Regions from separate parts of the Halomonas flagellata genome, predicted to be linked through region 3. Evidence: predicted binding sites of a transcription regulator. Region 3 holds the regulator's gene; each other region holds the start of a gene.
The links. The regulator FNR, encoded in region 3, switches genes on or off when oxygen is low (the NO sensors DNR and NnrR bind a similar motif). The targets are predictions, from matches to a motif close to TTGATNTANATCAA.

Region 1 (6,369 bases), on a different contig from region 3:
CGAGAAGTGGTTGCGCAGGGTGCCGAGGTAGCGCCGGGTGAAGGGGTAGAGGCCGCCGTCCATCCACGCCTGGATGCGTTCCCGCTTGAGTTCCAGGCTGTCGCGGCCCAGCGCCAGCAGCCGGTCGAGCTCGTCGAGCAGCCCCGTGCGGTCGCCGGCGAAGCGATGGCCCAGCCGCGCGCAGTTGATCGTCACCACCCCCAGCGAGCCGGTCTGCTCGGCGCTGCCGAACAGGCCGTTGCCGCGCTTGAGCAGCTCGCCGAGGTCGAGCTGCAGGCGGCAGCACATGGAGCGCACCATGTGCGGCTCCAGGTCGGAGTTGAGGAAGTTCTGGAAGTAGGGCAGGCCGTACTTGGCGGTCAGCGCGAAGAGTCGCTCGGTATTGTCGCTCTCCCAGTCGAAGTCGCGGGTGATGTTGTAGGTGGGGATCGGGAAGGTGAAGACTCGCCCCTGGCGATCGCCGGCCTCCATCACCTCCAGGTAGGCGCGGTTGATCAGGTCCATCTCGGCCTGTAGCTCGCCGTAGGCGAAGGGCTGCTCCTCGCCGCCGATGACCGGCACCTGCCGGCGCAGATCCTCCGGGCAGACCCAGTCGAAGGTCAGGTTGGTGAAGGGCGTCTGGCTGCCCCAGCGCGAGGGCACGTTGAGGTTGTAGATGAACTCCTGGATGGCCTGTTTCACCGCCGGGTAGTCCAGTGCCTCCTTGCGCACATAGGGCGCCAGGTAGGTATCGAAGGAGCTGAAGGCCTGGGCGCCGGCCCACTCGTTCTGCAGGGTACCGAGGAAGTTGACCATCTGGCCCAGGGCGCTGGTGAGGTGTCGGGGCGGGTCACTCTCGGCGCGGCCGGGCACGCCGTTGAAGCCCTCGATCAGCAGGGTGCGCAGCGACCAGCCGGCGCAGTAGCCGCACAGCATGTCGAGGTCGTGGATATGCAGGTCGCCCCGGCGATGTGCCTCGCCCACCGCGGCGGGGTAGACCTCGTCGAGCCAGTAGTTGGCGATCAGCTTGCCCGAGACGTTGAGAATCAACCCGCCCAGGGAGTAGCCCTGGTTGGCGTTGGCGTGGACGCGCCAGTCGGTGCGCTTGAGGTACTCGTCGACCGTGGCGGCGACAGCGACGCGATGCTTTTCAGTTTGACCGTTAGTAGAGGGGGGCACTGCGATCTCCCTATATATGCCATCTTTTTAACTATAAGACACTATATATTGTGTTTTGCAGGTTGGGGACTGACGAGATGGCGGGAGATGACCCAGGTCAGAAAAAGGGCGGGTAAGGATGTGGGTGGGTTGCGTCACCAACGAAAACGGGCTCCACCCGAGGTAGAGCCCGTAAGAGGCTGGCCGTGCCGTTGGCCGGGATCAGCCGGCGCGGGTGTTGTCCATGCCGGGACGGCCATGCCAGTAGCCGTCGCAGATCTCGGCGTCGACCAGGGCCAGCGGGTCGGGGGGCGGAAGCGCACCGCGCCGGGCCGCATCGAAGGCGGTGACCACCTCGGCCATGCCCTCGGCGCGTGGGCTCAGCCGTGCGATCCCGACGCCCATCCCGGCCATGCCCGGGATCTCGTGGCGCAGGTCCTGGCAGGCGCCGGAGAGGGTCTGGATGCCGTTGAGGGTAAACACCTCGCGGGATTCCTGGGAGCGCAGCGCCAGGCCCTCGGGGTACTGCTGGCAGACGAACCGGCAGCGGTCCTTGGGCTTCTGGTGGCGGCGCGCGGTGAAGCAGCGCGACGACCAGGCCAGCGGCAGGTGGCCGTAGGCGAACACCTCGCAGGGCTGTCCGAGGCCCTGGTCGCGGCAGTCGTCGAGCAGACGCGCCAGGTCGGCGCGGGACATCTCCACCGGGGCCTGCCAGCACTGCATGCCGGCGTGGGCCAGCACGGCCAGGGTCGCCGGGTTGTAGAGGTTGAGCGCCGCCCCGGCGACGAAGGGCAGGCCGGCCGCCGAGTGCCGCTGCACCGCGCTCTGGTCATTGGCCTCGACGGTGAATTCGCCGTTGTCGCACAGCCGGCGCAGGTCGCGCAGGTCGGCCTCGGACTCGATCAGGGTCTGGCTCGCCAGCACCACCTTCTTGCCGCTCTGGGCCAGCTCGCGGCCGATGCCCAGCCAGTCGTCGAGCTTCATGTCGCGGCGCCGCGAGCAGACCGATTCGCCGAGGGTGACGATCTCGATCGGCCAGTCGGCGGCCTCGCGGTAGAAGTCGGCGTAGCGCTCGCGGGTCCAGTAGAAGAGCACCGGGCCCAGCGACAGCTTGAGGGTGTCGGGGGTTGGCATGGGGCCTCCTATTTCCAGCGGCGCTCGTAGGCGCCCAGGGTGGTGGTGGCGCCCTCGGAGACCTCGCCGAGGCCGGCCATCCAGGCGGGGTCGGGGTGGAAGCGTTCGGGGCTACGCTCCAGGCGGTCGAGCGCCTGGCGCCAGATGCCGGCGACCTTCGACACATAGGCGGGGCTGCGCTGGCGGCCCTCGATCTTCACCGCGCTGATGCCGAGCTCGGCGAGCTCCGGGAGCAGCGCCAGGGTGTTGAGGCTGGTGGGCTCCTCGATGGCGTGGTAGGTCTCGCCGCCGACTTCGAAGCGCCCCTTGCACAGCGTCGGGTAGCCGGCCCGTTCGCCCTCGGCGTAGCGGTCGATCAGCACGCCGCCCAGGCGCGACTCCAGCCCCTCGGGGGTCTGTTCCCAGCGCACCTGGGCCGCCGGCGAGCAGACGCCGCGGGTGTTGGGCGACTCGCCGGTGAGATAGGACGACAGGTAGCAGCGCCCCTCGGCCATGATGCACAGGCTGCCGAAGGCGAACACCTCCAGCTCCACCGGGCTCTGCCTGGCCAGGTCGCGCACCTGGGTGATCGACAGCACCCGCGGCAGCACGGCGCGCTTGATGCCGAACTGCTCGTGGTAGAAGTGCAACGCCTCATGGCTGGTGGCCGAGCCCTGCACCGACAGGTGCCGGGGAAGGGAGGGATGGCGGCGGGCGGCGTAGTCGAGCAGGCCCATGTCGGCCAGGATCAGGGCGTCGACGCCCAGCTCGACGGCCTGGTCCACGGCGCGGGTCCACAGCTCCCAGCCGTCGGGCTGTGGATAGGTATTGATGGCGCAGAACACCCGCTTGCCGCGGGCGTGGGCATAGTCGATGCCTTCCCGGGCGCGCCGGTCGGTGAAGTTCAGGCCGGCGAACTGGCGGGCGTTGGTGGTGTTCTGGAAGCCGAAGTAGACGGCATCGGCCCCTTCGTCCACGGCGCGCTTCAGGGCGGGCAGGTTGCCGGCGGGGCAGACGAGCTCCATGGCGGACTCCTGTCGATGAAAACCCGACCATGCTAGTCGACCATCCTTGCCTGGCCCTTGACTGGCGTCATGGTGAGGAGGCATTCACGATTGGCGTGATCCAGGTCATGCCGGGGCCATGAGGAGGACTCCTGACGAGGCCTTGCGGGAGCCTCTGGCCTAGTCTGGGTATAGACACGCGCACCATGCGAGGTGGTCATGGACATTGAACGCCTGTTCGACGCGAGTTACGTGCGGGTACTGAGCCGAGAGGTCGAGGGACGGGCGTTCTTCGTGGCCTTCTATGAGCGCTTTCTCGCGGCTTCCCCCGAGGTCGCAGAGAAGTTTCGCCATACCGACATGGCTCGCCAGCAAGCCATGCTGAAAAAGGCCTTCTATCACCTTCTGGCGTTCTACGCGTCGAGCCATGCCGACTACTACCTGCAGGAGGTAGCGATCAGCCACGATCGCGCGCACCTCGACATACGTCCCGGGCTGTATGACCTCTGGCTAGAGACCCTGATCGACACGGTTCGAACCTTCGACGAGCAGTTCGATGACGAGGTGGAGCTGGCCTGGCGGCTGGTGATGACGCCGGGCATCGTCTTCATGACGTTCCATTACGACCGGGGTGTCCGCTCCAATTAGACCCGTGCCACGAGCCCCCCATGGGCGGTGCCCATGGGGGGCCGATGCGGTGGATTCATTTGATGGCTGAATCAAGAAGAGTGGGCCGGCCTGGCATCGCAGAGCGGGCAGAAGTCGGCCTGTTCGCCGTGGCCCAGGCGCAACCCAGTGTGGTGATCGGCGATCTGCCGGTAGAGCAGCTGAAAGCTCGGGCTGCCCTCGGCGGGGCTGTCCAGCGGGATTCCGGACGTCATGCCGTCAAGCTCCCCGGCAGGGACCTGTCGCTCGATGAGTGGGAAAATGTGCTGGTTTTCAGTATGCAGGTGGTGGTGGTAGAGCTCGCTGAAGGCTTGGCCCAAGTTGAGCAGGTTGGCGTCAGCCTCGGCGTCTGGCGTCTCGTCCGCCATTCGGTGGAACGCCGCCTCGAGTTCGCGGCCGTAGGTCGTGATGCGTCGGTGCTCCTCGACCAGCACCTCGAGGGTGTCGCGGCTGTCGGGATGGCGCGCGGCGAGGCGCTCGAAGAGGGCATCCTCCACCCGGTGATGCCACTCCTCAGGCTGCCGGGTGAGGTAGTGGCAAAGCCGTGCCAGCAGTCGGTAGTCGGGGATCTCCTCGCAGGCCGCGATATGCAGCTGGCGGTCGAGGATGCAGAGCAGCGCCTGGTAGCGGTAGTGGTCGACGTGCAGGCGTTCGAGCAGGATGGCTTTCATGGTGGCCTCCCAGGTGCGTCGCCGCCAATGCCGACGACGCGCCGTTCTCGGTGTGGCCGGGCTTAGCCGGCACGTTCGAACAGCAGGTTGTTCTCCAGGTGGATGTGTTGCATCAGGTCGTCGCGGAACTCGCGTAGCCCGGTGTAGAGGGCGCGCCAGGTGGTGCAGGCCCCCTTCGGCGGGGTGATGTCGTCGGTCAGCATCGCCAGCCTTTCAAGGTGCTCGCCGTGGTCGTCGTGCTCGTGGCGCATCACCGCGATGGGGCCCCGGGCCTGGGTGCCCATGCCCTGGCGAAGCATCGGGAAGAGGATCTGCTCCTCCTTCTGCATATGGCTCTCCATCTCCTGGTGGAGCAGCATGAGGAGATCGGCCAGGCCGTTGGGGCAGGTGACGCGCTCGCCATGGACCTGCTCGACGCGGCGGGCCATGCGCACCAGCTCGGGCAGCTGCTGGCGGTGGATATCGTGGTAGCGGGTGAGGATATGCCTGATCAGCTCCTCGTTGCTGGCCGACTGCCAGTCGCGCTCGTCGCTCGCGCCCGCCGGCAGCGCCTCGAGCTCGGCGACCAGGGCCTCGGGCGCCAGACCAACGCGATCGGCGGCCTCGCGCAGGCTGATACGGCCGCCGCAGCAGAAGTCGATATTGTGGTCATGGAAGACGCGGGTGGCACCGGGCAGGGTCAAGGCGGTACGACCGACGCTCTGTTCCAGCAGGCTCATGGTGTGGACTCCTCGATGAAGTTGGATGGCATTCTTGATAGGCAAGGGGCGTGCCAGGTTGCGAGCGCCCGTCTCTTGCGGTAATACCGGCTTGAGGGTGAAAATTACCCGGTTAAAATCGGGTAAATAGAACCCAGAAAGGTAAATATCACCATGCTTGATGAGACCCTGCTGGCGGACCTGGTCGCCGACCTGCCCAGCGCCGTGCGCCTGCAGCGATTGACGTGCACCCTGCGCGAGGGCTTTCGCTGCGGCGCCGTCTGCCTGCTGCGCCTGGAGGAGAATGCGCTGGTGCCGGTGGCCGTGGATGGGCTGGTGCGCGAGGCGCTGGGTCGGCGCTTCGAGGTGGCCCATCACCCACGCCTGGCCACCATCCTCGCCAGCCGGCGCACCACGCTCTTCCCGCCGGATGCCAGCCTGCCGGACCCCTACGACGGTCTGGTGGAGCAGCAGCCTGGCCAACCGCTGCACGTTCACGACTGCATGGGCATCAGCCTGCACGTGGAGGCCGAACCCTGGGGCGTATTGACCCTTGATGCGCTGGAGGCGGGCACCTTCGATGCCGCCGATCGCACGGCCCTGGAGAGCTATGCGCTGCTGGTCGAGGCGGCGGTGCGGGTCAGTCGCCTGGAGCGGGACCTGCGCGCCCTGCGCATGGCGCAGCAGGACGGCAGCGTGGCCCTCGAGGCGCCCGAGGCGCGCGACATCCTCGGCCACAGCGTGGTGCTCCAGCGGCTGCTGCGCGAGCTGGACGTGGTGGCGGCCTCTGACCTGCCGGTACTGCTGACGGGGGAGACGGGGGTGGGCAAGGAGCTCTTCGCGCGTCGCCTGCACCGGCGCTCCGCCCGCCGCGCCGCGCCGCTGGTGCAGGTCAACTGTGCCGCGCTGCCCGAATCCCTGGCCGAGAGTGAGCTGTTCGGCCACGTGAGGGGGGCCTTCTCCGGCGCCACCGCCGGGCGTGCCGGCCGCTTCGAGGCGGCTGATGGTGGCACCCTGTTCCTCGACGAGGTAGGCGAGTTGCCGTTGCCCGTCCAAGCCAAGCTGCTGCGTGCCCTGCAG
Region 2 (6,369 bases), on a different contig from region 3:
ACCACCACCGGCTCGAGCAGGGTCTCGCGGAGCAGGTCGAAGTCGACGGTGCGGAAGGCCTTCCACTCGGTACAGATGACCAGGGCATGGGCCCCCTCCAGGGCCTCGTCGCGGCGCTCGGCGAGGACCAGGTCGTCACGCTCGCCATACAACCGGCGACACTCCTCGGCTGCCTCGGGGTCGAAGGCCTGTACCCGGGCGCCGGCCTCCCACAACGCCTCCATCAGCGCCCGGCTCGGCGCCTCGCGCATGTCATCGGTGTTGGGCTTGAAGGCCAGCCCCCAGAGGGCGATGGTCTTGCCGGCCAGCTGGCCGTCGAAGGCCGCGCAGAGCTTCTCGAACAGCTTGCCCTTCTGACGGCCGTTGACGCGCTCCACGGCATTGATCATCTCGGCCGGATAGCCGGCCGCCTCGGCGGTGTGGGCCAGCGCCTTGACGTCCTTGGGAAAGCAGGAGCCGCCGTAGCCGCAGCCGGGATAGATGAAGCTGTAGCCGATGCGCGGGTCGCTGCCGATACCGTGGCGCACCTCCTCGACGTCGGCGCCGAGGCGCTCGGCCAGGTTGGCGATCTCGTTGATGAAGCTGATCTTGGTGGCGAGCATGGCGTTGGCGGCATACTTGGTGAGTTCGGCGCTGCGCACCGCCATGAACATCAGCTTTTCCTGCTGGCGGTTATAGGGACCGTAGCACTCGCGCATGGCGCGCCTGACGCGCTCCGACTCGGTCCCGACCACGATCCGGGAGCCACGGGAGAAGTCCTCGATGGCGGCCCCCTCCTTGAGGAACTCGGGGTTCGAGCAGACATCGAACTCCAGCTCGATGCCGCGACCGTCGAGTTCGGCGGCGATGACGCGCTCCACCTTGCTGGCCGTCCCCACCGGTACCGTCGACTTGTCGACGATGATGCGATAGTCGGTCATGTGCCGGCCGATGGTCTCGGCGACCTTGAGCACATGACGCAGATCGGCGCTGCCGTCCTCGTCGGAGGGGGTGCCCACGGCGATGAACTGGAGCAGGCCGAACGCCACGCCCTTGGCGGCATCGGTGGTGAAGCGTAGCCGTCCGGCGGCCTGGTTCTGGCGGATCAGGCTCTCCAGGCCGGGCTCGAAGATCGGCACCTCGCCGGCCTCGAGTCGGGCCACCTTGGCCTCGTCCACGTCGACGCAGATGACGTCATGGCCGACATCGGCCAGGCAGGCTCCCGTCACGAGCCCCACATAACCGGAACCGAAGATGGTAATCCTCATGGTCGTCGTTGCTCCTTGCTGTTGGGCCGCTCCATGTGCACCACGCCAGCCTGCCGCCGGGTTGCCGGCAAGCGGTGACGCGAAAGGGCCGAAAACGTGGGTCGTCGACCTTACCCTCAGGCAACAATCAGGCCAGGTTTCAAGGAGGCTTTTAAATCAGTGGATTGGGAACTAAGTTCGGATGACGTCGCCGCGCGGGAACGCCCGATCCGTCGCCGTGAGCCAACAGATCGGGCGCGAGATCGAAGGAGCCTTGCAGATCAGGGAGTTGGCTGTTGCCGATCGGCAACAGGGGGCGGTGAAGACGACACAAGGTACTGATGTGGCATGACTCTTTCCAGCGGGCGAGGCTGCGCCCGGCGCGCGGGGCCGTCCGCCGTGCCGACACTGCTCAGGCGCCCTCGCGAACCCGGGTCTCCATGCGGGCGAGAAAGACGCCCATGATCTGCTCATAGAGGGTGCGGCCGAGCACCGCATCCTCGACCCCGGCGTCCACGTTGGGGTTGTCGTTGACCTCGATCACCACCACGCGCCCACCGGCCTGCTTGAGGTCGACCCCATAGAAGCCGTCGCCGATCAGGCGAGTGGCCTTGAGCGCGGCCTTGAGGACGTCCGCCGGCACCTCGGTCGGGTCATGGGTGGTGAAGCCTCCGCTCTTCACCTTTGGGCCCGAGTGGTCATAGATCTGCCAGTGCCCGCGGGCCATGTAGTAGCGGCTGGCGAACAGGACCCGGCCGTCGAGCACGCCGATGCGCCAGTCGTAGTCGGTGGGCAGCCACTCCTGCAGCAGCAGCAGGGCCGAGGCCTCGAACAGCCGGGCGGCCTCGCGCTCGAGCTGCGCGAGCGACTCGACCTTGACCACCCCCCGGGAGAAGGAGCCATCCGGCACCTTGAGCACCAGCGGGAACGACAGGCCGCCGATCCGCTCGGCCAGCGGCCGGCGGTCACGACGCTGGAGCAGGGCGCCCTCCGGGGCCGGCACGCCGCGGGCACGCAGCAGGGCATGCAGATAGACCTTGTTGGTGCAGCGCAGGATGTCGCGGGGGGCGTCGATCACCACCAGTCCCTCGTGCTCCGCCTGCCGGGCCATGCGGTAGGTGTGGTGGTCCAGGGCCGTGGTCTCACGGATGAACAGGCCGTCGAACTCGGCCAGGCGGCCGGCATCGCGGCGGGTGATCAGCGAGACGTCGATGCCGAGCCGGCGACCGGCCCGGATGAACGCCTTGAGGGCACTGCGGTTGCTCGGCGGCAGGGCCTCGTTCGGGTCGACCAGGATCGCCAGGTCGAAGCGGTAGCGGCGGCGTGCCTTGGGCGTCCGCCACACCTTGCGCGAGTGGCGGTTGAGCGCCTTGGCGAAGAGGTCCTGCTCCTCGGCGGCGAGGTCGCGCAGCCGGATCGGCCTGAGCCGCGCCAGCCGCCAGAGGTCATGGCGGCGCACCAGGCGCGCCTCGAGCAGCGGGCAGGGCAGGCGTTCGAACAGCTTGCGGGCGAGCCGGGCCAGCGCCGGCTCGCGGCATTCGCCGAACAGTACCCGCAGGGTCAGGTTGTCGCCGGCCAGGGACCCTTGCCGGGCCAGGTCGCCGAGCAGCGGGGCCAGGGTGTCGAGCCGCAGGTCGATCAGTGCCTTGCGCGACAGTTCGTTGAGCGTCTCCACCGTCGGCAGCACCCGCTGGCCACGGGCCTGGGCCAGCAGCGAAACATAGTAGCCGCTGCCCAGGTAGTCGAGGTCGCTGCTCAGGTTGATCACGTGGGTGGTGCGGTCCCGATCGTCGGCATCGCGATGACGGTGATCCTGGGCAAGGAAGTCCTCGGCACCGATCAGGTCCTCGGAAGGGTAGTAGGGTTGCCAGTCATCCAGACGGTCGACGACGATGCGCAGGGGGCACATGGGGGCTCCAGCCGGGCGAGGAGGGGCGGCAGGGGGGCCGCCGGAACGCAGTCAGCATGCCCTTGAGCCCGGTCCTCGACAAGCGGCGGGGTTGGTGAAAAGATTTCATGATCACGGGCGCTGACAAGCGTATCGAGCATGATCACAATCACGGCCGTGACCTCTGGAGGCATGAGATGACCGTGACCCTGCGCCAGGCCCGTCCCGGGGACCTGGACGACCTCCATCGCCTCGAGCAGATGGCCTTCACCGGTGACCGTTTCAGTCGTCGCCAGCTCTGGCATCTGCTCAACCGCGCCCACGCCGTGACCCTGGTGGCCGAGAGCCCGGGGACCGAGGGCGAGGAGGGCCGGCTGCTGGGCTATGGCACCCTGCTGTTTCGCCGCGGCAGCCGGCGCGCGAGGCTCTACTCCTTCTGCGTGCACCCCGCGGCACGGGGCGAGGGCCTGGGCCGGCGTCTCGTCGAGGCGCTCGAGCAGGTGGCGCTGGCGAGGGGCGCCGAGCGGCTGGGCCTCGAGGTGCGTGCCGACAACCGGGTGGCGCTGGGGCTCTATCGGCGCCTGGGCTTTCGTCTGGAGTGCTGGCTCGAGTGCTACTACGCGGATGGCTGTGCCGGCTGGCAGATGGTCAAGACCCTGGCGCCGACGGTCGAGGCCGTCGAGCGCGTGGGCTGATAGACTCACCCTTCCATTTCCATCGGCTACCAGGACCGCATCATGCCCTCCTTCGATATCGTTTCCGAGTTCGACAAGCACGAAGCCAGCAACGCCGTCGACCAGGCCAACCGGGAGATCCAGACGCGCTTCGACTTCAAGGGCGTCACCGCGAGCTTCGAGCTCAATGGCGAGACCGTATCGCTCGAGGCGGAGGTCGACTTCCAGCTCAAGCAGATGCTCGAGGTACTGCGCAACAAGCTGATCGCGCGCGGCATCGACGCCCGCTGCATGGAGGTCAAGGATCCCGTGCTCTCCGGGGTGCGCGCCCGCCAGGAGGTCATCCTCAAGCAGGGCCTCGAGCAGAAGGAGGCCAAGGAGATCGTCAAGCGCATCAAGGACAGCAAGCTCAAGGTCCAGGCCCAGATCCAGGGCGAGAAGGTGCGCGTGACCGGCAAGAAGCGCGACGACCTGCAGGCGGTCATGGCCCTGCTCAAGGGCGAGGGAGGCCCCGACCTGCCGCTGCAGTTCGACAACTTCCGCGATTGATCCGCGGCGTCCCGGCGTCTCTGCCCGGACCGGTCCCGGGCTTTCTTGACCCAGGTCACGCCGCCCGTTCATGCCTCTTGAAAAGCGCCCTGCCGCCACCAATTCTGATGATGCCGAATGGCAGAGTTCTTGCCGTGGAGCATCTTCGACAGACGAGAAAGGAGGTGTGGCAGATGAACCTGCAGAAATTCTCTCCCTGGAACTGGTTCAAGAGCGAGAGTGCCGATGCACCGACCGGAACCGTGGAACCTCGGCGTGGCGAGCTGACCCCGCTGACGAGCATGCACCAGGAGCTCGATCGCTGGATGGACGGCATGATGCGCCAGTTCGGCATGCCATCGCTCGAGAGTCGCTTCGGTGACATGCCCGCGCTGCTGCGCCCGAGCCTCGATATTGCCGAGCACGACGACCGTTACGAGATCAGCGTCGAGGTGCCCGGCGTCGAGGAGAAGGACGTCAAGCTGAGCCTGGACGACCGCCGCCTGGTGATCGAGGGCGAGAAGCGCCAGGAGAGCACTACCCGGGAGGAGCGCTTCCAGCGCGTCGAGCGCTCCTATGGCAGCTTCCGGCGGGTGCTCGACCTGCCGGGGGACGCCCGGGTCGAGGAGATCACGGCCTCCTTCGCCAAGGGCGTGCTGAGGATCAGCGTACCGCGCTCCCCGGAGGCGAAGGCGTCACGCCGCGAGATTCCCATCCAGGGCTGAACGCTCGCCCACCGTCACGGGCCCGCCGCTACGCGGGCCCGCGCTTTCCGAACGCCGCGGGTCTCTCTTCGTGGCCGGACCATAGGTTGCCTCTCCTCGTCCCATAGGGCATCGCGATTGGCCATGCCGGGCGCCTTGGGCTTCAATGAATGATCAGGGAAGAGGGAGGGAGCACTCGATGCCGACGCTGCAACGTGCCGTCTTTATCGCCATCGCCTGGATCAGTTTCGCGCTCGGCCTGATCGGGGTCTTCGTGCCGCTGATGCCCACCACCTGCTTCATGCTGCTGGCGGTGTGGGCCGCGTCGCGGGGCTCGCCGCGCTTCGCCCTGTGGATCCGCGAGCATCCACGCTTCGGCCCCGCCGTGGTGGCCTGGGAGGGCGAGCGCGCCATTCCCCGGCATGCCAAGTGGCTGGCCACCGGCATGCTGGCCTTCTCGATGCTGGTCTTGACCCTCACGGTCAGCGTGGCGTGGCTGAAATTCGCCCTGATCGCCGGGCTCTTCCTGGTGGGGGTCTGGATCGTCACTCGCCCGGAACCCGTCGTCGCTTCCTGAGGCACCGGTTGCCTCGTCTCGACCGAAATCCCTCGAGACGAGGCGCTTTGAGATAGGGGGCGGGGGGGCCGTACAATGGCCGGCAATTCTCGACAGGAGCCACCTCGATGTCCGAACCGCAGCCGATCCACCTCAGCGACTACCGCCCTCCCGCCTACCGCGTGACCCGCACCGAGCTGACGTTCGCTCTCGATCCCGCCGCCACCCGGGTCAAGGCGCGGCTGCACCTGGAGCGCCACCCCGAGCGCGAGCCCGGGCTACCGCTGGAACTCGACGGTGAGCAACTTGCGCTCAAGGCCATCGCCATCGATGGCCAGCCGCTCGGCGCGGACGAGTACACCCTCACCGATAGCGGCCTGACCGTGCACCGGGTGCCGGAGACCTTCCTGCTCGATACCGAGGTGGAGATCGCGCCGAAGGAGAACACCGCCCTCGAAGGGCTCTACCAGTCGAACGGCATGTACTGCACCCAGTGCGAGGCCGAGGGCTTCCGGCGCATCACCTTCTACCCCGACCGCCCGGACGTGATGGCGACCTTTTCGACCACGTTGATCGGCGACGCCGCGAGCCTGCCGGTGCTGCTCTCCAACGGCAACCCGGTGGAGCGCGGAGAGCTGCCGGGCGATCGCCACTTCGTCACCTGGGAGGATCCCCACCCCAAGCCCTGCTACCTGTTCGCCCTGGTGGCCGGCGACCTGCAGAAGGTCGAGGACCGCTTCACCACCATGAGCGGGCGCGAGGTGGCCCTGCAGATCTGGGTCGAGGAGGAGAA
Region 3 (6,369 bases):
GCTCAACGCCCTGGTGCTGGAGGGGCGTGAGCAGGACAGCCCGGTGCAGGCGGTGGCCCACTTCGAGCTGGTGACGGTGACGCCGGACCAGTACCTGTTCGAGGTGCTGGTGGTGATGACTCGCCACAAGGTGGAGCGGGTGGTGGTCATGGAGCAGGACGCGCCCTGCGGCGTGGTCGAGCTGACCGACGTGCTCAGCTACTTCTCCAGCCGCAGCTACGTGGTCAGCCTGCAGGTGGCGCAGGCGGACAGCCTCGAGGCGCTGGCCGCGGCCAGCCGGCGTACCCCGGAGCTGGTGAGGGCGCTGATGGCCCAGGGAGTCAAGCTGCGCTTCGCCATGGGGCTGCTGGCGGCGCTGAACGGCCGCATCATGAACAAGGCCTGGGGCTTTCTGATCGACGAGCGCTACCACGGCGACAGCTGCCTGATGGTGATGGGCAGCGAGGGGCGCGGGGAACAGATTCTCAAGACCGATCAGGACAATGGCCTGATCCTGGCCGATGACCTCGACTGGCCCGACTGCGCCGAGCAGATGCAGCGACTCACCGACACCCTGATCGAGCTCGGCTATCCGCCCTGCCCGGGCAATATCATGGTTTCCAACCCGGAGTGGGTGGGCAGCGTGACCCAGTGGCGCGGCCGCATTGCCCGCTGGGCGGCGGGCCGCGACGGCGACAGCCTGATGAAGCTCGCCATCCTGCTCGACTCCCACGCGGTGGCAGGCAACCCGACCCTGCTCGAGCAGGTCCGCGAGGAGCTGTTCGAGCGCTGCTCCCGGGACGAGATCCTGCTCTCCTACTTTGCCCGCCCGGCATTGCGCTTCTCCACGCCGCTGACCCTGTTCGGCTCGTTGAAGAAGCCCCAGCACGGCATCGACATCAAGAAGGGCGGCATCTTCCCCATCGTCCACGGGGTGCGTGCCATGGCTCTGGAGCGCGGCATCCGCCTGACCTCGACGCTGGAGCGCCTCGACGCCCTGGCCGAGGACGGTCGCCTGGAGGCTCGTTTCGCCGAGGACCTGGGCGAGGCGCTGTCACTGTTCACCCAACTGCGCCTCGAGCAGCAGCTGGCGCGCCTGGACGGCGATGGCAGCAAGGGCGGGAAGCCCGATCGGGTGGTGGTGCAGGAACTCTCGTCGCTGGAGCGCGACCTGCTCCGCGAGGCGCTGCACATCGTCAAGGATTTCAAGCAGCGCCTGTCGCATCGCTTCCATCTGGAATACTCATGACGCGCGGCGCTCTTTCAGGGATCGACAACAACAACAGGAGGTCACTCCATGCTCAAGGTACTGCGCCGGGCCGCCGACCGGCGTCGCCAGGCCGACGGCTATTATGCCTGGTTGTTCCAGCCCTACACCGGCGACGAGCTGGTCGCCATCGATAGCGAGACCACCGGGCTCGATACCCGCAGTGCCGAACTGGTGTCGCTGGCGGCGGTGAAGATTCGCGGCGATCGGGTGCTGGCCAGCGAATCACTGGACCTGCGCCTGCAGCGGCCCGCGTCGCTGAGTGGCGACTCGATACGCATCCACGGCCTGCGTGGCATCGACCTGGAGGGTGGCGAAAGCATCGGGGCGGCACTGGGCCGCTTCCTTGACTTCATCGGCAACCGGCCGCTGGTGGGCTGGTGCCTGGATTTCGATCTGTCGATCATCAACCGGGAGTTGCGGCCGCGCTTCGGCTTCGACCTGCCCAATGCCGGCATCGACGTGGCGCATGCCTATGTCCGTCAGCTACGCCGCAGCCATCCCGAGGTCGAGCCGGGCCTGCGCTTCGAGCAGGTGGCCGGCGCCCTGGGAGTGCCGGTGATGGGACGCCACACCGCCCTGGGCGATGCCGTGACCACGGCGCTGATGTATCTGCGCCTGGAGCGAGGCGCCATGCTGGCGAAGCGGAGCTCGTGAGCCCCTCGTCTCGAGGGGCAGCCACGGCATGGGCATCCTCCGGGCCGTCGACGCCGTACCGTCGCCAGGCGGCGGCGGTGGTGGTAGGATAGGCACCCGTGATTTCCAGCCGCTCTGGCAGCGCCCCGACCATGCAAGACGCCGTGATCTTCGACCCCAACCCTGCCGATGCTCCCGCCACAGCAGGCGACGCCACCACCCTCGATGCCAGGGGCAAGCGCGAGTTCAACAAGCTGCAGAAGCGCCTGCGACGCCAGGTGGGCAATGCCATCATCGACTACGAGATGATCGGCGAGGGCGACCGGGTGATGGTCTGCCTGAGCGGCGGCAAGGACAGCTACACCATGCTCGAGATCCTGCGCAGCCTGCAGCGCAATGCTCCGGTGCGCTTCTCGCTGGTGGCGGTCAACCTCGACCAGAAGCAGCCCGGTTTCCCCGAGCAGGTGTTGCCCGAGTACCTGGATGGCATCGGGGTGGAGTACCACATCCTCGAGCGCGACACCTACTCGGTGGTCAAGGAGAAGACCCCCGAGGGCAAGACCACCTGTGCGCTCTGTTCGCGGCTGCGTCGCGGCTCGCTCTACGGCTTCGCCGAGGAGATCGGTGCCACCAAGATCGCCCTGGGCCACCATCGCGAGGACATCCTCGAGACGCTGTTCCTCAACCTCTTCTTCGGCGGCAGCCTCAAGGCGATGCCGCCCAAGCTGCTCTCCGACGACGGCCGGAACATCGTCATCCGTCCGCTGGCCTATTGCCGGGAGGCGGACATCGCCGAGTTCGCGCGGCTGATGGACTTCCCGATCATCCCCTGCAATCTCTGCGGTTCCCAGCCCAACCTGCAGCGCCAGGTGGTCAAGGAGATGCTCGCCGAATGGGAGGCCAGGCACCCCGGCCGGCTCGAGAGCATGTTCAAGGCGGTGACCAACGTGGCGCCCTCGCAGTTGGCCGACCGCAAGCTTTTCGACTTCGCCGGCCTGGAGGAGAAGCAGGCCCGGCGGCAGGCCGACCGCATCGATATCCGCCAAGAGTCATAAGCTGGAAGAGCGGCGCTTCGCGCCTGGAAGCTTAAAGAAAAAACCTTGACGCCAGGGCTGGTGGCAACATGCTGATTTCCAGCTTCCAGCTTCCAGCTTCCAGCTTCCAGCTTCCAGCTTCCAGCTTCCAGCTTCCAGCTTCCAGCTTCCAGCTTCCAGCTTCCAGCTTCCAGCTTCCAGCTTCCAGCTTCCAGCTTCCAGCTGGCGCGCAGCGCCTCAGCGCGCGCCTTCCTCCTCGGCGACCTGTGCCAGGGCCGCCAGGTCGAGGATGTTGACCTCGCGGCCGGAGACGGCCACCAGCCCCTGCGTCTGGAAGCGGCCGAGGATGCGACTCACCGTCTCCACCGCCAGCCCCAGGTAGTTGCCGATATCGGCCCGGGACATGGAGAGGCGGAAGCTGTAGGGCGAGTAGCCGCGGCGGCGGAAGCGGTCGGAGAGGCCGGCGAAGAAGGTCGCCAGGCGCTGGTCGGCGGTCTTGCGGGACAGCAGCCGCATCATGCGGCGGTCGTCGCGCATCTCCTTGCTCATGCTGCGGTAGAGCTGGGTGCGCAGCTCCGGCAGCTCCTCGGAGAGGGCGTCGAGGCGGTCGAAGGGAATCTCGCAGACGGTGGTGGTCTCGAGCGCCACCACCGTGCCGGGATAGCGCGCCTCGTCGATGCCATCGAGGCCCACCAGCTCGCTGGGCAGGTAGAAGTTGGTCAACTGGTCCTCGCCGCAGCCCTCGGTGGTGACCTGCTTGAGGCTGCCCGAGCGCACGGCGTAGATGCTGGTGAAGGCGCTGTCCTGGCGGAACAGCGCCTCGCCCTTCTTCAGGGGAGCGCGGCGCCGGATGATGGCGTCGAACTGGTCCATGTCCTGGAGCTCGAGTGCCAGCGGCAGGCAGAGCGAGCTGAGGCTGCAGGTCTGGCAGCGGGTCTCGTGCAGCAGGGAACGCCGCCTGCCGGTCGCGGTATCAGGCATGCTCTCCTCCATGATGGTGACTCTGCCACCATTATGGGGGATTCGTCCGGGCCGGCATAGCATCCCTTTGGAGGTAGCCTCCGGCCATCGGAGGTAGTCCCTCACCGGAGGCGTGAGCGGGGCGAGGCCGGCTGGTCCGGGAGCTGGGGGTCGAAGGCCATGGCGAGGTGCCGGAGCAGCAGCCGGCCGATCGGCGTGACGACGAGCCGGGGGCCGGCACGCTCCACCAGGCCATCGCGCTCGGCTCCTTCCAGCCGGGCCAGGACATCGGCCAGCCGGGCCTCGGCATCGACCCCGAAGGCCTGGCCCAGCGCCTCGAGATCGAGGGACAGGTCGCATATCAGGCGCTCGCTGGCGTGCCGCCGCAGGCAGTCGTCGAATGTCAGGCGCCGTCCGCGGTCGGTGGCCAGGCGGCCGGCATCCAGCGCCGCCTCATAGGCGGCGAGCCCCACGGGGTTCCGGGCGTAGGCGTCATCGACCCGGCTGATCGCCGAGACGCCGAGCCCCACCAGGTCGCACCGGGCGTGGCTGGAGTAGCCCCGGACGTCGTGCGTGAGGCTACCCTGGCGCTGGGCCTTTGCCAGGCTGTCGTCGGGGCGGGCGAAGTGGTCCATGCCGATGTGCACATAGCCCGCCGCGGTCAGCATCTCGAGGGTGGTATGCAGCATCGCCAGCGTCTCCTCGGGCCCGGGCAGGTCCTCGGCGTGGATGCGGCGCTGGGGCGTGAAGCGTTCGGGCAGGTGAGCATAGTGGAACACCGACAGCCGGGCCGGGGCCATGGCGATCACCTGCGCCAGGGTCTCGGCGAAACTGTCGCGGGTCTGCAGCGGCAGGCCATAGATCAGGTCGAGGTTGAGCGAGCGGAAGCCGAGGCGGTCGGCTTCGTCGATCAGCGACTCGGTGAGTACCCGGGGCTGGACCCGGTTGATCGCCTGCTGCACCCTGAGGTCCAGGTCCTGGACGCCGAGGCTCAGGCGGTTGAAGCCGAGTGCCTGCAGATGGCGCAGGGTGAGGACATTGGCCTCCCGGGGGTCGATCTCGATGGCGTAGTCACGCTCCCTCGAGCCCGAGAGCCCGAAACGGGCATCGAGGCGATCGATCAGGTCGCTCATCTGGTCGAGGGTGAGGAAGGTCGGGGTGCCGCCGCCCCAGTGCAGCTGCTGGACCTCCCGGGCGGCGTCGAGATGGCGGGAGGTGAGCACCATCTCCCGGTCGAGGCGCGACAGGTACGGCTCGGCCAGCCGCGTGTCCCCGGTGGCGATCTTGTTGCAGGCACAGTAGAAGCAGGCCTGGCGGCAGAAGGGCACATGGACATAGAGCGACAAGGCACGGCCCGCGTCGTTGCTGCGGGCGAGGGCCGCGGTGAAGTCGTCGGGCCCGAAGTCCTCCCGGAAGCCGAGGGCCGTGGGATGTGAGGTGGGGCGCGGGCCGCAGGCGTCGTAGCGGCGCAGCAGTACCGGGTCCCAGGCGAACTGGGCGGAACCCCCTGGGCCTTCGCGCGTCGCGTGAGCGGACATGACGGCACTCCGGATGATGGACATGCCTCGATGGTAGCGAGGGCGACCCCCGGCCGTGTTGAGCTGCGTCAAGCGGGAACGAGATCGTCGGGGGGTCAGGCGTGGCCGCCGGCGGGCAGCAGCATCCAGAGCTGCCACAGGGCGAAGGCGATGATCGACGCCGCGGCCAGGGTGCGGGTGGCGCGGTGGCGGATCAGGCTGCCGAGCTGGCGTGTCGCCAGGCCGGTGACCAGCAGGGCCGGCAGGGTACCCAGGCCGAAGGCGCCCATCAGCAGGGCGCCCTGGTGCGGGGCGGCGGTGGCCAGGCTCCAGGCGAGCATGGAGTAGACCAGCCCGCACGGCAACCAGCCCCAGACTGCCCCCAGCGCCACCGCCTGGGGAACCTTCACCACAGGCATCAGCCGCCGGCCCAGCGGCTCCAGGTGGCGCCACAGCCGCTTGCCGACGGCCTCCACCCTGAGCAGCCCCTTCCACCAGTCGGCGATATAGAGCGCCATCAGGATCAGCATCACCGCGGCCAGCCCCTGCAGCACCAGGCGGGCCGTGGGGGTGATGGCGACCAGGGTGCCGAGCCCGGCCACCAGCGCACCGGCGGTCATGTAGCTGGTGATGCGCCCCAGGTTGTAGCCGAGCAGCAATCCGGAGAGCCGTGTCGGGGAGCGCAGGCTGGGGGGCACGGCGAAGGTCAGCACACTCATGATGCCGCCGCACATGCCGATGCAGTGGGCGCCGCCGAGCAGGCCGAAGACGAAGGCCGCCAGCAGGGGCGGTAGACCCAGGCCGGTGGGATCCATCAGCGCGGCGGTTCCTCCCGGTCAGCGGGGGCGTCGTCGACCTCGCCACGCGACTGTCGCCGGCGCTGGCGCTCCTCGGGGGGGAGGTCGTTCTCGTCCTCGTCGAAGAGGATGCGATGGGCGGGGCCCTCGAGATCCTCGAACTGGTCATGCTTCACGGC

Region 1: ubiU (ubiquinone anaerobic biosynthesis protein UbiU) is a predicted target of FNR. The motif match lies at 3,371-3,384, and genes of this name have one in related genera.
Region 2: MKP05_RS09185 (Hsp20/alpha crystallin family protein) is a predicted target of FNR. The motif match lies at 4,383-4,396, and genes of this name have one in related genera.

Annotation. Positions count from the first base shown of each region.
Region 1 is NZ_JAKVPY010000007.1:116,669-123,037, forward strand. Features, by position in the region: gene MKP05_RS07735 (ribonucleoside triphosphate reductase) at 1-1,158, opposite strand, end outside; gene MKP05_RS07740 (U32 family peptidase) at 1,360-2,271, opposite strand; gene ubiU (ubiquinone anaerobic biosynthesis protein UbiU) at 2,280-3,275, opposite strand; gene MKP05_RS07750 (globin) at 3,474-3,902, shown strand; gene MKP05_RS07755 (hemerythrin domain-containing protein) at 3,974-4,591, opposite strand; gene ytfE (iron-sulfur cluster repair protein YtfE) at 4,654-5,310, opposite strand; gene norR (nitric oxide reductase transcriptional regulator NorR) at 5,464-6,369, shown strand, end outside.
Region 2 is NZ_JAKVPY010000009.1:26,972-33,340, reverse strand. Features, by position in the region: gene MKP05_RS09205 (UDP-glucose dehydrogenase family protein) at 1-1,247, opposite strand, end outside; gene MKP05_RS09200 (RimK family ATP-grasp domain-containing protein) at 1,639-3,135, opposite strand; gene MKP05_RS09195 (GNAT family N-acetyltransferase) at 3,312-3,809, shown strand; gene MKP05_RS09190 (YajQ family cyclic di-GMP-binding protein) at 3,852-4,337, shown strand; gene MKP05_RS09185 (Hsp20/alpha crystallin family protein) at 4,511-5,041, shown strand; gene MKP05_RS09180 (YbaN family protein) at 5,220-5,597, shown strand; gene pepN (aminopeptidase N) at 5,705-6,369, shown strand, end outside.
Region 3 is NZ_JAKVPY010000015.1:18,223-24,591, forward strand. Features, by position in the region: gene MKP05_RS13090 (DUF294 nucleotidyltransferase-like domain-containing protein) at 1-1,228, shown strand, start outside; gene MKP05_RS13095 (3'-5' exonuclease) at 1,277-1,903, shown strand; gene ttcA (tRNA 2-thiocytidine(32) synthetase TtcA) at 2,035-2,937, shown strand; gene fnr (fumarate/nitrate reduction transcriptional regulator Fnr) at 3,154-3,897, opposite strand; gene hemN (oxygen-independent coproporphyrinogen III oxidase) at 3,999-5,414, opposite strand; gene MKP05_RS13115 (sulfite exporter TauE/SafE family protein) at 5,510-6,208, opposite strand; gene ccoS (cbb3-type cytochrome oxidase assembly protein CcoS) at 6,208-6,369, opposite strand, start outside.